3 regions of the Bacillus sp. EB106-04-04-XG123 genome follow, and region 3 is predicted to be linked to each of the others. Evidence: predicted binding sites of a transcription regulator. Region 3 holds the regulator's gene; each other region holds the start of a gene.
The links. Region 3 encodes Rex, which represses fermentation and respiration genes when NADH is low (regulators of the CRP and FNR family bind a similar motif). Its sites were predicted from a motif close to TTGTGAAATATTTCACAA; they were not measured.
Positions count from the first base shown of each region.

Region 1: the regulator Rex is predicted to act here: its motif matches at 3,383-3,400, upstream of AC3WTB_RS13740 (L-lactate dehydrogenase).
Region 2: the regulator Rex is predicted to act here: its motif matches at 1,973-1,990, upstream of AC3WTB_RS09135 (cytochrome ubiquinol oxidase subunit I).

Region 1 is NZ_JBYTDZ010000004.1:138,967-144,227, reverse strand. Features, by position in the region: gene AC3WTB_RS13750 (LacI family DNA-binding transcriptional regulator) at 1-680, shown strand, start outside; gene AC3WTB_RS13745 (L-lactate permease) at 730-2,352, opposite strand; gene AC3WTB_RS13740 (L-lactate dehydrogenase) at 2,396-3,343, opposite strand; gene AC3WTB_RS13735 (YfcC family protein) at 3,561-4,991, opposite strand; gene AC3WTB_RS13730 (M20 peptidase aminoacylase family protein) at 5,145-5,261, shown strand, end outside.
Region 2 is NZ_JBYTDZ010000002.1:728,405-733,665, forward strand. Features, by position in the region: gene cydB (cytochrome d ubiquinol oxidase subunit II) at 1-500, opposite strand, end outside; gene AC3WTB_RS09135 (cytochrome ubiquinol oxidase subunit I) at 487-1,902, opposite strand; gene isdG (heme oxygenase) at 2,225-3,340, opposite strand; gene AC3WTB_RS09145 (FecCD family ABC transporter permease) at 3,348-4,361, opposite strand; gene AC3WTB_RS09150 (ABC transporter substrate-binding protein) at 4,358-5,261, opposite strand, start outside.
Region 3 is NZ_JBYTDZ010000006.1:259,865-265,125, forward strand. Features, by position in the region: gene AC3WTB_RS18245 (CPBP family intramembrane glutamic endopeptidase) at 1-322, shown strand, start outside; gene AC3WTB_RS18250 (YdiK family protein) at 319-513, shown strand; gene AC3WTB_RS18255 (NUDIX hydrolase) at 570-1,196, shown strand; gene tatC (twin-arginine translocase subunit TatC) at 1,236-1,994, opposite strand; gene AC3WTB_RS18265 (twin-arginine translocase TatA/TatE family subunit) at 2,001-2,180, opposite strand; gene AC3WTB_RS18270 (redox-sensing transcriptional repressor Rex) at 2,208-2,861, opposite strand; gene moaC (cyclic pyranopterin monophosphate synthase MoaC) at 2,877-3,368, opposite strand; gene AC3WTB_RS18280 (ABC-F family ATP-binding cassette domain-containing protein) at 3,507-5,261, shown strand, end outside.

The sequences.
Region 1 (5,261 bases), on a different contig from region 3:
AGCTTGAAGGACTTCAATTATTAAAAAGAAGAGAAGTAGATGGGGTTATATTGGGGGCGTTAGAAAATACATGGGAGAAAATTGAGCCATTTTTAACGAACGGCCCCATTGTCATGGCAAATGAATATCATCAAACAGCAAATATCCCGATTATTGGATACGATGAACGGGAAGCCGCCTATAAAGCGGTCGACTACTTGATTCGGTCGGGGCGAAAATCGATTGGGTTTTGCTTTGATACAGAAAGCAGTGAAGCGCAGAAACAAAGAAAACAGGGCTATCTTGATGCACTCTCTGCTCACGGTTTACCGCTGCAAGATGATTGGCTGTTTGGAGAGGCTTTTACGATTGAAGACGGCTTTCGCTTAATGGAGGTCATTCATCACATGACGGATTCGCCTGATGCCATTTTCACCGGTAATGATCAAGTTGCAGCAGGGCTCATTAAACAGGCCATTTCATATGGCTATCAAATCCCCGAGGATCTAGCGGTCATCGGCTATGACAACCAAGACATATGCGAAGTGACAGCTCCAACGATCACCACGATTGACATACCGATCGTAGAGCTTGGCCAGCGGTCAGTACAGCAAATGATCGCACTTCTGCAAGACCAAAAACCATTACAGCGCGAACATATCCAGCTGCCTACCCAGCTCGTGACAAGAGAATCTACATAAAGAAAAAGACTGAGAGAAATCTCAGTCTTTTTTATACCTATATATCAACCTATAAAAATTGAGCAAGAATGAATGTCCATATACATACAATGCCGAGCAGAATGAAGCTGTACTTCACGGTCTTTTTGAAGAGCTCAGATTCTTTCCCTGTTTCTCCAACAGCTGCTGTAGCGATAGCGATAGATTGTGGAGAAATTAATTTCGCCATCACACCACCAGTCGTGTTCGCCCCAATTAACAAACCTGCCTGTGAGCCGATTTGAGAAGCAGTGACCGCTTGAAGGTTACCGAATAAGGCGTTGTTACTCACGACAGACCCCGTAATAAACACACCGATCCAGCCCAGCACTGGGCTGACAAGCGGGAACAAATCGCCTGTTTTGGCAAGAGCAAGTCCAATCGCAGAACTTAGTCCAGCAAAGTTCGCCAGGTTGGCAAAGCCCATCACAAAACAAATGGTAAGAACGGGGAGCCAAAGCTCTTTCACCGCTGCTTTTAAGCAGGCAGCGCCTTCTGTTAATGTAATATGTCTGCTAAACAGCCCTGTCAGCATCACCGCAATCAGAATGGCAGTACCCGTTGCACTGATGACATCAATTTTAAAGATCGCATCAATAGGTGTTTCCGTTTGTGCAATTGGTGGTAATTTCACAATTTGCTGATGTAAAAATGGCATTTTCACTAAAATGGTCGTCCAGTTAAGCGGTCCTCCTACAGCAAACAATGCTTTAAATGCTGGCAGGCTCCATATCGTAATAACAGCAGTTAAAATATAGAACGGAGACCATGCTTTCAGTATTTCAACGCCGCGATACGTTTGTTTCTGTTCAATATCTGGCGCTCCTTCTTCTCGATAAATGTGTTTTGGCTGCCATTTCCGAAGAAATAAAGCCAAAATACCCATACTTGCTAAGGCAGAAATAATATTGGCAAGCTCAGGACCCATCGTCACCATTGTAACAGCTTGCAAAATGGTATAGGTTCCACTCACAACAAGCAAGGCTGGCAGAGTTTCTTTGATTCCTTTGAATCCATCTACAATCAGAATGAGTAGGAACGGAATACAGAATGAAATAAACGGAATCGTATATACAAGGGTTTGAGATAACGCAAGCGGCGTCATATTGCCCATTTGCGCCCCTGTAATCACTGGGATTCCTACAGCACCAAATGCACCAGATGCAGCATTGGCAATTAAGCAGAGCATCGCAGCTTTCAGCGGTTTAAACCCAAGCTCTGTTAAGAGAGCGGCACTGATCGCAATCGGTACACCAAACCCAGCAGCACCTTCTAAAAATGCGTTAAAGCTAAAACCTATTAATAAGAGCTGAAGACGTTGATCTTGAGAGATTCCTGCAATACTAGAACGAATGACATCGAACTTACCAGATTTCACGGCAATTTTATAGAGCCATACCGCCATGATCACGATATATCCAATCGGCCACAGCCCATTAGATATACCGAGCAGCACAGCAGATAATGCCTTTTCAACTGGCATATGGAAGAAGAAAACAGCTGTTACAAAACTGACGATTAAGGTAAAACAAGCGGCTAAAACACCTTTTAACTTAAAAACGGTTAATGCAAGTAGGAAAAACAAGATTGGGAGCATTGCCACCAATGCACTGACGAATTCATTACCAAACGGATCATATATTTGCTGCCACATAGTGATTCATCCTTTTCTGCTCAGATAGGTTGCTTTTGATTGATTAAAAATGAGGAGCCAAAATCTCTTTTAACACATTCACACTGTGTGCAAATTTTTCTTTCTCTGTATCATCCAGAGCAAGCTCCATCACTTCTGTTGCACCATTTCGATTCACAAGGGCGGGTACACCAATGTAGACATCTTCTGCTCCGTACTCACCATCCAAGTAAGTGCTGACCGTTAAGATGCTGTTTTCATTGTGCAGGATCGCTCTTGTAATGCGGGCTAAACTCATTGCCACGCCGTAGTAAGTGGCGCCTTTTTTCTCAATGATTTGGTAAGCGGCATGACGGACATTTTCCATGATTTCATCTAAGTCTTCTTGTTTGTATTGATCATTTCTCTTCATTAATTCTGTAATTGGTACACTTCCGATATTCGCATGACTCCAAACAGCAAGCTCAGTATCCCCATGCTCGCCAATGATGTACGCATGCACATTGTGTGCCGCTGCTTCAAAATACTCACTGAGCATGTATCTAAATCTTGCCGTATCAAGCGTCGTACCACTGCCAATCACTCGTTCTTTTGGTAGTCCACTGAATTTCCAAGTCGCATATGTCAAAATATCAACTGGGTTCGTAGCAACTAAGAAAATGCCATCAAATCCGCTTTTCATCACATTGTCTACAATACCTTTAAATATATTTAAATTTTTCTCAACAAGGTCAAGTCTCGTTTCACCTGGCTTTTGGTTTGCGCCAGCACAGATACATACAATGTCTGCATCCTTACAATCCTCATAATCTCCATACCAAGTATTCACAGGATGCGGGGCAAATGCTTTTCCGTGGTTTAAATCCATCACGTCACCCATTGCTTTGTCTTGATTCAAATCGATAACAACCAATTCATCTGTGATCGCTTGATTTATTAATGTAAAGGCATAACTGCTGCCGACGAAACCTGCTCCAATAAGGGCTACTTTGTTTACTTTTTCGTTTGTCATTTATCTCATCCTCCTGAGTAAAACTAGGCTGTTTTTATTATGTGAAGTATTTCACATTATTATTGTGCAACACTTCACAAACTTTTGCAAGGGGGTTGCTCAAAAAAAATATGTAGCGAATTTGTGAACACATTTATTGTGCTTTCAAAGCGCTGGTTCCATACATATTTCCACAAGAAAAAAGCTGCCAAACGCTCTTCGGCAGCTTCATACATGTTTAATAAGGGCCCCAGTTGATCATGACCCCAATACAAATAAATACAAGACCAATGACAAACCAAATGAGGGCAAGCGGCACCATAAAACGCAGCCACTTTACATAAGGAATACCACTTGCAGCAAGCACAGCCATCAACACACCAGAAGTCGGATTGATACAGTTGACCACCCCTTCACCAAGCATTACCGCTTCTACAGCTACCTGTCTTGTGATGCCCATTAAATCAGCGAGCGGCGCAAGAATCGGGATAAAGACAACGGCTTCTCCTGATCCTGATGAAATCAAAAAGTGAAGAAGCGCACTCGCAATATACATCCCGATCGCACCAGCAATTGGACTAAAGCCTGTCAGCATACTCGCCAAGCCGTTGACCACTGTATCAAGCAGCTTCCCATTTTCTAAAATGACCGAAATACAGCGTGCCATCCCAACAATAAGTGCGCCGTATACAAGGCTTTGACAGCCTACAATAAACGTTTTCGCAATATCATTGGCCGCTAATCCTCCAAGCAAGCCAGCTACAATTGCCATAAAAATGAACACACCGGCCATTTCCTTATCGGTCCAGCCAAGCTGAAGTGCGCCATATAAGAAACCTCCAAGAGACAATCCGCACACCGCTAAAATCAGCTTATGTCTACCAGTGAATGCAGGCTTGTCCACAGATTCCGCATCTGCTCCGCCAAGCCCCTTAGCAGGAAACCATTGATCGCCAAGAATGCTTCCCTTTTCTTTATTCTTCAGACGTCTTGTATATAAATAGATGTACACAATACTAGAAATAAGGAAACAAAGATAAATGATGACACGCAGGCCAATGCCAGAAAAGATCGGCAGCTCTGCGATCGTTTGTGATAAACCTAATGGAGATGGAGATAAAATCGTTGCATTAAACCCTGCGTAACAGCCGATGTATATGACAGCCGCTCCTGCTACAGCATCCCATTTCAAGGATCGTGCCACAATGATGCCAATTGGAATAAATCCAATAACAGAGTTCACGACAATTCCGGTCGTTCCAAGGACTGAAAATAATCCCCCAACAATACAAATAAACAATAATTGCTTCGTTTGAAACCGGCTGATGACATGGTGAATCATCCCGTTAATAGCACCTGTCTTCTCCAAAATGGCAATGGTTCCGCCTGTAAATAGAATCAGAAAAATAATAGAAGCGGACCCTACCATTCCTTCTTGTATCGCAGTGAAAAAGCCAACTGGACTCACTGGTGATTGATCAATGCGGTGATAGCTGCCAGGAACGGCCGTTGTGATCTCCCCAGATGTCTTTCGATCAAACTCACCTGCTGGTACAAAATACGTTGCTATCGTACAAATCAGTGCAATCATAAATAAGAGAACATACGCATCCGGCATTTGAAGTTTTCGTTTCTGTTTCTCTGGTGCTGATACTGTCGCTGTTTTCATGTGTCAAAACCCCTTTGTCCCGATCGGAATTTCACTTAATTTTCAGAATAATCAAATGATGTGTTATATTATAAACACTGTTGATATTTAAGATCAATATTATTTCACTAAAATAATGTTTTGGCAGATTATCTGTCAGCAAGGAGGCTCTTCATGACAACTTTGACAAACGAAATGAAACAAACCGTGACAGACATCTTCGAACACTTGCATGCCCACCCAGAAATCAGCTGGGAAGAAACAGAAACGACTGCTTATATTGAAGGTATA
Region 2 (5,261 bases), on a different contig from region 3:
ACCCCGCCGATCACTGAATAAAGATTCACAAAGTCCGTAAAACCAGCGTACATGTTCATGTCTTGATCAATTGGCATCCCGCGTAAAATACTCGTGAATAATACACCTAGTAAAAATGGCGGAAGCAGACTGCCAAAGAAGATGACCCAGTCCCACACCTTGATCCAAGAGGCTTTCTCAACCTTCCCTCGGAATTCAAAGGCGACCCCGCGCCCAATGAGCGCTAAGAGGAGAACCGCAAACGGAATATAGTATCCGCTGAACATCGTGGCATACCAGTTAGGAAATGCAGCGAAAATAGCGCCGCCAGCTGTAATCAGCCAGACCTCATTCGCATCCCAGAAAGGACCAATCGTATTGATTAAAATGCGGCGCTCGTGCGCGTCCTTTCCAAGCAGCTGCATGGACATCCCGACACCAAAATCAAATCCTTCTAAGAAGAAAAATCCAACAAACAATACTGCGACAAGAATAAACCAAATCTCGTTAAGATATGCCATGATATGCGCCTCCATCAAATGGATCTGTAGACAGGTCCGTTTCATCCTTTTGATCTGTATCTTCTTCAGAATGTGCACCTTTTTTAATTTCTCGAATGAATAAGTAAGCGAGCACAATAGCAAGAATCAGATACATCGCCGTAAAGCTAATGACTGAGAATAACAGCATGCCATACGATACGTTCGGTGAAATCGATTGAGCCGTCGTCATCATGCCAAAGACGGTCCACGGCTGACGCCCGATCTCAGTCATGATCCAGCCGGCTGAGTTCGCAATAAACGGGAACGCAATCATCCATACCATGAAGCGTAAATACCATTTGTTTGTTTCGAGTTTCTTTCTAAAGCTTAAGTATAAGCCAATCATACTAGCAAAAATCATCAGCATGCCTGCACCGACCATGATTCTAAAGCTCCAGAATGTTGTTTTCACTGGCGGAATGTAGTCCCCGGGACCAAACTTGGCTTCATATTCTTTTTGAAGCGTCAGCATACCTGGAACGTCTCCACTGAACTTCGAATAAGCCAAATAACTTAAGGCAAACGGAATATTGATCTCCGCAGAGTTTTCTTTTTTATCTGTGTCAATGTTGGCAAATAGTGTCCAAGCCGCTGGATCTCCACTATCCTTCCAAAGGGCTTCACTTGCTGCCATTTTCATTGGCTGTGATTTCATTAAATGCTTCGCTTGATCATGTCCAGAGAACGCCACACCTAAGCCAGAAATTAAAGCGAGGACCATCGCAATCTGGAATGACTTTTTGAAAAAGGCGATTTCTTGTTTTTTAATCATTTTATAGGCACTAACTCCTGCAATAAAGAAAGCTCCTGTTGCCAGTGCACCAAACAGAACGTGCGGGAACTCAACCCAAAGCTGCGGGTTCGTCACAAGAGCGCCAAAATCATTCATTTCTGCACGGCCATTTTTAATGGCAAATCCAACTGGCTCCTGCATAAATGAGTTGGCGAGTAAAATCCAAAACGCCGAAAAGATCGTACCAAGGGAAACAAGCCAAATGCACAATAAATGAATTTTCTTCGGCAGACGATCCCAGCCGAATATCCAAAGTCCAATAAATGTAGATTCAAGGAAAAAGGCCAAAAGCGCTTCAATGGCAAGCGGTGCACCAAAGACATCACCGACAAACCTTGAATAATCTGACCAGTTCATCCCAAACTGGAATTCCTGCAGAATCCCTGTCACCACACCTACTGCAAAGTTAAGTAAGAACAGGTGACCCCAAAACTTCGCCATCTTTTTATAGATGTCTTTTTTCTTGACGACATAAAGGGTCTGCATCAATGCGACGATAAACACCAAACCTATTGACATAGGAACAAAAATAAAATGAAATAATGTCGTTGAAGCAAATTGAAATCTTGCTAAAAACAGCTCACTCACAGCCTTACATCCTCCCTTACTTTCACATGCCGAACGATTCATGCTCACCATTTCACAAAATGTTCACTATTTGTTCAATGTTTCACAAATAAAAGTCCATTTGAAATGGTTCACTCGGTGAAATTTTACTCTTGATTTTCATTCGGTTAGTTATTTATACCTGTACTTTACACCCATACGCTTCAAAAATAAAGTAAATTTTACCTAAAAATTGGATGGTATTGTGTCAGTTATTTGAATACTTTGTCAACAATATGTGACGGAAAATAAAAAACCGCAAAAAAAGAGCGCTGCATGTGGGCCGCAGCGCTGTATTTCTTTTTTAGGCTTTTTTCTGTAATGCAGGTCTTGTGACTTGCACTTCATAATACGTAATTTTATTTTTTAAAATGCCTTCAGGTTTTGCTTTTCCGTGAGCGTGTGCATCTCCAAATGCCTGAGATTTTGTCCAATTCACAAAATCTTCTTTTCGATTCCAGCGGGTATGAATGGTCACTTCATCGTAATCGGTTGTCTGCTGTGTGACCCAGACTTCCATGCCTAAAAATCCTTCCATGAATTCTACTTGTCCCTGCTTGTTAAAACGCTTGACGAGGTGGTCTGCACTGCCTTTTTCTACTCTAACCTGGTTGTTTACAATGATCATGTTTGGTTCATCTCCCTTTTGTTGTTGGATCGAAGCGATTGGGATAATGAGCGGATGCTCTCCATCTAAGTGAACCTCTGCCTGAATCCCAAAGACTTCTTTGAAAAAGTTTTCTGTTAATACTTCGTTTGGTGTCCCTATTTGGTAAACCTGACCACTCTTCATCGCAATCAGGCGGTCACAATATTTTGCTGCCTGCTGCAGGTCATGAAGAACCATTAAAATGGTGATCCCATGCGTTTCATTCAGCTGTTTGAGCAGCTCCAGTAAATCAAGCTGGTGCGCAATATCTAAGAAAGTGGTAGGCTCATCCAGAATAATCGTCTCTGTCTTCTGAGCCAGTGCCATTGCAATATACGCCTTTTGCCTTTCTCCGCCTGACAATGTATGCAGCATCCTGTTTTCATTTACGCGGCTATTTGTCACATCAAGCGCCCACTCTATCGCTTCCTGATCTGCCTGCGAGCTCTTTTTCCAGATCGAACGATGCGGACTGCGTCCAAGTGCAACCAGCTCACGTACTGTCATCGATGGGATGGCAGTTCTCGTCTGCATTAGAACGGCGATTTCCTGTGCAATCTCCTGCGCTGTCATTTCTTTTTGCGGGATATCGTGAATATAAATCATGCCGCTTTCGATCGACGTAAGGCGTGCGGCCGCTTTAATTAACGTCGACTTCCCTGACCCATTCGGTCCAATAATTCCTGTTACACTCCCTTTAGGCACAGCTGCTGAAATAGACGACAATCGAAAGCCTCCTTGACTGAGACTCACGTCATTCATCGCAATCACATCCAACTTAACCCCTCCCTTTCTTTTTTAATAAATAGAGGAAGAAAGGTGCACCGATACAGGCAAGCAGAATACCCACAGGCAGTTCAACCGGTGTAAACCATACCCGTGCCGCTGTATCTGCAAAGACCACAAGTACGCCGCCGCCCAGCATTGAGATCGGAAGCAGGTACCGGTAGTCATCTCCAATTAAAAGGCGGATAAAATGAGGGACGACAAGACCGACAAATCCAATTAAACCGCTCACGCTTACCGCCGCACCCGCCAAAAGCGCCGCCAGTGCAATTAAGAAAAAACGGGTTCGCTCGACTCTAAGGCCGAGCAGCTGCGCTGACTCATCACCAAGTAAAAGAAGATTTGCGGGCTTGATCGCAAAAAAACAAAGACACAAACCGGCAAGCGCATAGGGTGACACAAAGCTCAGATGATGCCAGCTCCGTCCATTTAATCCTCCCGATAAAAAAGGCAGAACAGCCTGCACACGCTCACTATAAAGCACCATCAACCCATTCATGACCGCACCAAGCAGCGCATTGACTGCCACTCCCGCCAGAATCAATTTCAGTGGCGAAACCCCTTGGTCAAACGACAGGATATACACAACGAGTGCCGCTAATAAAGCGCCAAGGAAGGCAGCTGCTGGAAGCAGATATGTGAATTGTGGAAACACAATCATGCTGAGTACAGCAGCTAACCCACCGCCGGCGGTCACACCGATGATGCCGGGATCAGCGAGTGGATTTCGGACGACTCCTTGTAAAATCGCTCCTGATGCTGCGAGACAGGCCCCGACGATGAAGCCTATGAGAACGCGCGGCAGGCGTAAATCCATGACGATTTTTTCATGGACAGGCTGGCCTGATCGCGTCAAAGCAGCGATCAAATCTGGCAGCGATAATTGAACAGAACCTAATGCAAGCCCTAAACATAAGCCCACACCAAGCGAGAGAAGTAGTCCCGGTATCAACCATTTTCGTCTCGACTGTCTTTTTTGAAAATCTAACTCTGCATTCACCTTCATGATGACAATCGCTTCAATCTCTTCTCTAGTTCATCAATCGCCTTGATGACGTCTGCGCCTGGATTCGTCCCGAATAAATCACTAGGCAAAATCTCCACGCGGCCATTTTTGACAGCTGATACGTCGTGCCATGCTGCATTTTGTTTCATTTCACTCATAAAGCCCGCTTTCACATCTTCAGGATTGCTGTGTGTCATGAGCAGAATGAGATCAGGATCGGCTTCGATCACCATTTCAGCATTGATTTGGGCGTATTGAGGGAATTTTTCGAGTGCCGGTTCATTCTCAGCAATGTTTGCACCCCCGGCGATATGCAATAAATCTCCGCTTAAGGATTGAGGAAGCGCCGCCATATATGTGCCGGGTGCACCGTACACAACGAGTGTTTTTACTTTTTTCTTAGGCTGCTTGACCTGCTTTTTCCGCTCATCAATTTGATCATTGAGTGCTTTAGCCTTTTGCTGCTTCCCAAGCAACTCCCCAAATAACGAAATTTGGCGCTGGATGTCCTTCACTGAATTGGCGCTTGTCAAAAGAAGCTGTGAACCAATTCCTTCTATTGTAAAGATGTCCTTGCTGTTTAATTGTTCATTTCCAAGCACAACATCAGGGTTTAAGCTTGTGATCAGCTCTACATCAAATTGATGCGTTGTGCCAATCGTTTGTACGGACTTTGCCTTTTGTAAGCTGTCTGGTAACTCGGCAGTTGGCCTGCCGACCGCCTCACCGCCTAAAGCATATAGAATGCTCAAGTCCCCGGTCGATAAGGCGACAATACGCTGAGGGGATTCATCAAATGACAGCGTTCTTCCGGTAAAATCCTTTATCTTCAGCGCTCCTGCCGCGCTTTCTTTCTCTACAGGTGCTGCCTGACTGCATCCGCCGAGGAGAAGCATTAAG
Region 3 (5,261 bases):
TGGTCCAATCTTAGAGGAAATCATTTTCCGTAAAATCATCTTTGGTGTGATTTATGAAAAAACGAATTTCTTCATTGGAGCACTTGCCAGTTCAGTGGTTTTCGCTGCTGTACACAATGATTTTCCCCATATCTTACTCTATACCGCAATGGGCTTTACCTTTGCCTTTTTATATGCGAAAACAAAACGAATCATTGTCCCAATCGGCGCTCATATGCTGATGAACTCACTTGTCGTTCTTGTGCAGATTGAGCCAGTGAAAAAAATGATTGAAGAACAATCTCAAACCATGCAAATGATTATTGGAGGCTTTTTCTCATGAGAAACCCAGTCGTATGGGGCATCATTTATTTTGCCGTAGGTGTCGCTTTCACCTATATGGCCATTCAAAACCCAGGTGACATGTGGTCATTTTACAGCATTTTGCTGATGGTGTTTGCGGCCTATAATATCAATATCGCGCTTAAAATGTTTGCCTTCTCTGTCAAACTCAAAAAACAGCAACAAAAATAAATTAAAAACCATTTTCCGCGTTTGGAAAATGGTTTTTTTATGGAGGATGTAACTTCATGGAACATGAAAAACTTCGTTTCTTCAATGATCAGCATGAAACCATTGGAGCTGCCGCTCGTTCAGATGTCCACGCCCAAGGTCTTTGGCATGAAACATTTCATTTCTGGCTTCTTAAAAAGGAGCTTGGCACCGTGTATCTCTATTTTCAGCTAAGGAGTCCTGCAAAAAAGGATTTTCCTTCACTGTTTGATATCACCGCAGCAGGTCACCTTCTCGCAGATGAACAGCCTTCTGATGGCTTAAGAGAGGTAGAAGAAGAACTTGGTCTTTCTATCCTTTTTGAGGACCTTACTTATACAGGAATCATAAAAGATGAAATTCACCTGCCTTCTTTCATCGACCGTGAGTTCTGCCATGTGTATCTTTATATGAATGAAGAAAAGCACATGGAAGTTCATCTACAGAAAGAAGAAGTCGCTGGTCTGTACAGAGCAAAGCTGCTTGATGCACAGCAGCTTTTAACAGGATCATGTGAAAGAATTCGTATCGAGGGCTTTATAGTTGATGCAAACGGAGAACGACGTGAGGAAAGCATCGAAGTGGGAATTCATAATTTTGTCCCGCATGAGCCTGCCTATTATGAGCACCTCTTTCACACGATCAATCAATTTCTTACACAATAGAAAAAGCATCGTGATCCCTTATTGGATCATGATGCTTTTTTATGAAACATAATGTTTTTCTTTCTCCTCTGTTTGCTGCATTTTGCGATAGGTCACTCTTGAAATGATAATGCTCACTTCGTATAAAACGAGCATTGGCAAGGTGACCATGAGGTGAGAAACAAGCTCTGGCGGTGTAATGAGTGCGGCAATGACAAGAAGGACAAAATAGGCATACTTCCGTATTTTTGATAAAAACATCGGTGTGATGATGCCGAGTCTGGTGAGAAACATCAACACGACGGGCATCTGAAACAAAAAGCCAAATGGAAGTGTTAGCTGCATTAGAAATGTAAAATACTCATGAATCCCAATGACTTGCTCTACATTTAAATCATTCGACATTCGCATCATAAAATCGACGACAAACGGAAATAAAATAAAGTAAGAGAAAGCCACACCGCTCAAAAATAAAAGCAGTGCAATCGGAATGTAAGCAAGTGTCACCTTTCTTTCTTTTTCATATAAGCCAGGACTCACAAACGCCCACAGCTGATATAAAATAACGGGACACGTCAAAACCAAAGCAATGACAAATGCGAACTGCATAAACACGTACAGTGGATCTGTAAGCTTAAATGCGTTCAGCGTCAGTGTTGCCGCTTCATCGGTATTTTGTAAATACACAATGACCGGCTTAGCGAGAAAAAAACCAGCCACCATAAAGGCGACAAAAAACATCGCAATGATCACTAGGCGTTTTCGCAGTTCCACAATATGCTCCATAAGCGGCATATCTTTGACATTCATGAAGCTCATCCTATTCTACTGATCTTCTTTTTTCTTTTTTTCTTCCTGATCATCAGCTAAGCCTTTTGTGGCATTTTTGAATTCACGTAATGTATCTCCTGCTGCTCTTCCTAATTCAGGAAGCTTTTTCGGCCCAAAAATAATGAGCGCTACAATCGCAATCAGAATCAAACTCCCAGGACCGATCGGACCCATTTGCTCCACCCCCTTTACCCCTTTTCGTCAGTCCTCCTGCGTAACAGAGTAATGCTTTAAGAAATACACAAGAGACTGAAGTTCAACCGCCAAATCTATATGATGAATTCGAATGTGTTCCGGCACATTCAATCGAGCCGGCGTAAAGTTAAGGATTCCTTTGATGCCAAGCGCAATCAAACGATCTGTAATGGATTGAGCTGCTACGGCAGGTACTGTCAAAATTGCAACAGGGATATCTCCTACCTCTTGAACATGCTCTTCAAGCTTATCCAAATCATAGACAGGCACGCCGCCTATCTCACTTCCTATTTTACTCTCATTGACGTCAAAAGCCATTGAAATTTTTGTATTATTATTTTTTATGAAATTATAGTGTAAAAAAGCAGTCCCTAAATTCCCGACACCAATGAGCATGACATTGGTCATTTCATCTTGGTCAAGGGTCTTTCTGAAGAAGGTCAAGAGATAATCGACATTATAGCCATACCCTTTCTTCCCAAGTGCACCAAAGTACGAAAAATCTCGGCGAATGGTAGCAGAATCCACTTTGACTGCATCACTAAGCTCAGCTGATGACACCCTTTGTTTTCCTGATGCATGCAAATTTTTTAAAAAACGGTAGTAAAGCGGCAAACGTTTGGCTGTCGCTTGTGGAATTTTTGACTGATCTATATTCATATAAGGTCCTCCAACTTAAATATCAGATGCTCTGTGAAAATCACCATTTTTCCCGCCTGTCTTCTCAATTAGATAGGTAGGACCGATGATCATGCCTTTATCAATCGCTTTGCACATGTCGTAAACGGTCAGTGCACATACTGAAGCAGAAGTGAGCGCTTCCATCTCCACACCCGTACTTCCTTTTGTTTTCACCTGTACTTGTATGTTCAGGATGTGCGCATTTCCATCTTCCTCCCAATCAAAGGAGATATCCACGCCTTTTAGTGCAAGCGGATGACACATTGGAATGATGGTAGATGTTTGCTTTGCTGCCATGATGCCAGCAACCTGTGCAACAGACAGCACATCCCCTTTTCCAATTTCATGCTGTTGTATTTTATGAAACACTTCTTTTATCATACGAACACTTGAAACAGCAACGGCGGTTCTCACTGTAGACGATTTGTCACTAATGTCGACCATCTTTGCTCTCCCCTGTTCGTTAAAGTGGCTAAATTGACTCATCTTTCAACGCTCCCTCACTCAAATGATACACTATTTTTTCCTATCTGTCTTTCATTTGAATATGGCGATTGTATGTAACATTTGCCGGTTTACTGCTGATAAGCTACACTTAACATATTATAGCAGAGGTGAAGTTACATGATGATTCTACAAGTGAATCAGCTGTCCAAATCGTTTGGCGCTGATACCGTTTTAACGAATATAAAATTGGAAGTCAAAGCAAGGGATCGAATTGCCATAGTAGGTCGTAACGGCGCAGGCAAATCCACGCTTTTGAAAATCATTGCCGGTCAAATGTCTTACGAGCAAGGTGAGATCATCAAACCAAAAGACCTATCGATCGGCTATTTAGCACAGCATACCGATGTGACGTCTACACGTACGCTAAAAGACGAATTATTATCGGTTTTTGATCATTTAAAAGAGATGGAACAAGAGATGAGAACCATTGAGGAGAAAATGGCTTCTTCCACAGGTTCTGAGCTGGAAGCCCTTATGAAAACCTATGACAGGCTTCAGCAGGAATTTAAAGATCAAGGCGGCTATCAATATGAAGCAGATGTCCGCTCCATTCTTCATGGACTCGGCTTTAGTCATTTTGAAGATGAGACAACCGTCCAATCTTTAAGCGGCGGCCAGAAAACCCGTCTAGCGCTTGGAAAGCTCTTGTTAATGAAACCAGAACTCTTAATTCTGGATGAGCCGACCAACCATTTAGATATTGATACCTTATCATGGCTTGAGCAGTATTTGCAAAATTATACAGGTGCCATTCTCATCGTGTCCCATGACCGCTATTTCTTAGACAAAGTCGTAAACCACGTCTATGAAGTCTCAAGAACTTCGATGAAAAAGTTTGCAGGAAACTATAGTAAGTATCTGGATCTGAAAGCAGAGCAGCTCGAGCGGGATATGAAACTATACGAAAAGCAGCAAGAAGAGATCTCAAAGCTCCAGGATTTTGTGGACCGCAACCTGGCAAGAGCCTCCACCACAAAGCGCGCTCAAAGCAGACGCAAACAGCTCGAACGGATGGATCGTTTAGATAAGCCTTTAGGAGATGAAAAATCCGCAAACTTTCATTTTGATATTACGAGACAAAGCGGCAATGATGTACTGAAGGTACATGATCTCGATATTAGTTATGATGAAAAAACACCGCTCCTATCCTCGCTTTCTTTTCAGATTAAACGCGAGGATAGTGTGGCACTCATTGGTCCTAACGGGATCGGGAAATCAACCCTTTTAAAAACGTTAATTAACACATTAACACCAGTAAAAGGCGACATCACTTTTGGATCTCATGTCACGATCGGCTACTATGACCAAGAGCAAGCCAAACTGACATCCTCGAAAAAAGTGCTAAATGAGCTTTGGGATGATTATCCTCATATGAATGAAAAAGAAATTCGGACATGTTTAGGAAACTTCCTCTTTTCAGGGGATGACGTTTTAAAGCCTGTCCATGCATTAAGCGGTGGGGAAAAAGCACGCCTTGCGCTGGCAAAGCTGATGCTTCAAAAAGCCAATTTCCTTATTCTCGATGAACCTACAAACCATCTGGACTTAGATAGTAAGGAAATTTTAGAGAATGCATTGATCGATTATCCAGGAACTATCTTATTTGTTTCGCATGATCGTTATTTTATCAATCGTCTCGCTACGAAAGTATTCGAGCTGTCGCATGCAGAAACAAAAGAATATCTCGGTGATTATGACTACTACCTCGAAAAGAAAAATGAACAACTAGAGCTGAAGGCACTTCAAGAAAATGAACCGGTTAAAAAACAAGCTGCCCAGCCAGTAGAAACAACAAAGCTTTCTTATGCTGAAGAAAAAGAACTGAAAAAGAAAGAAAGACAAAAGCAGCGCAGGATTGAAGAAATTGAAAAA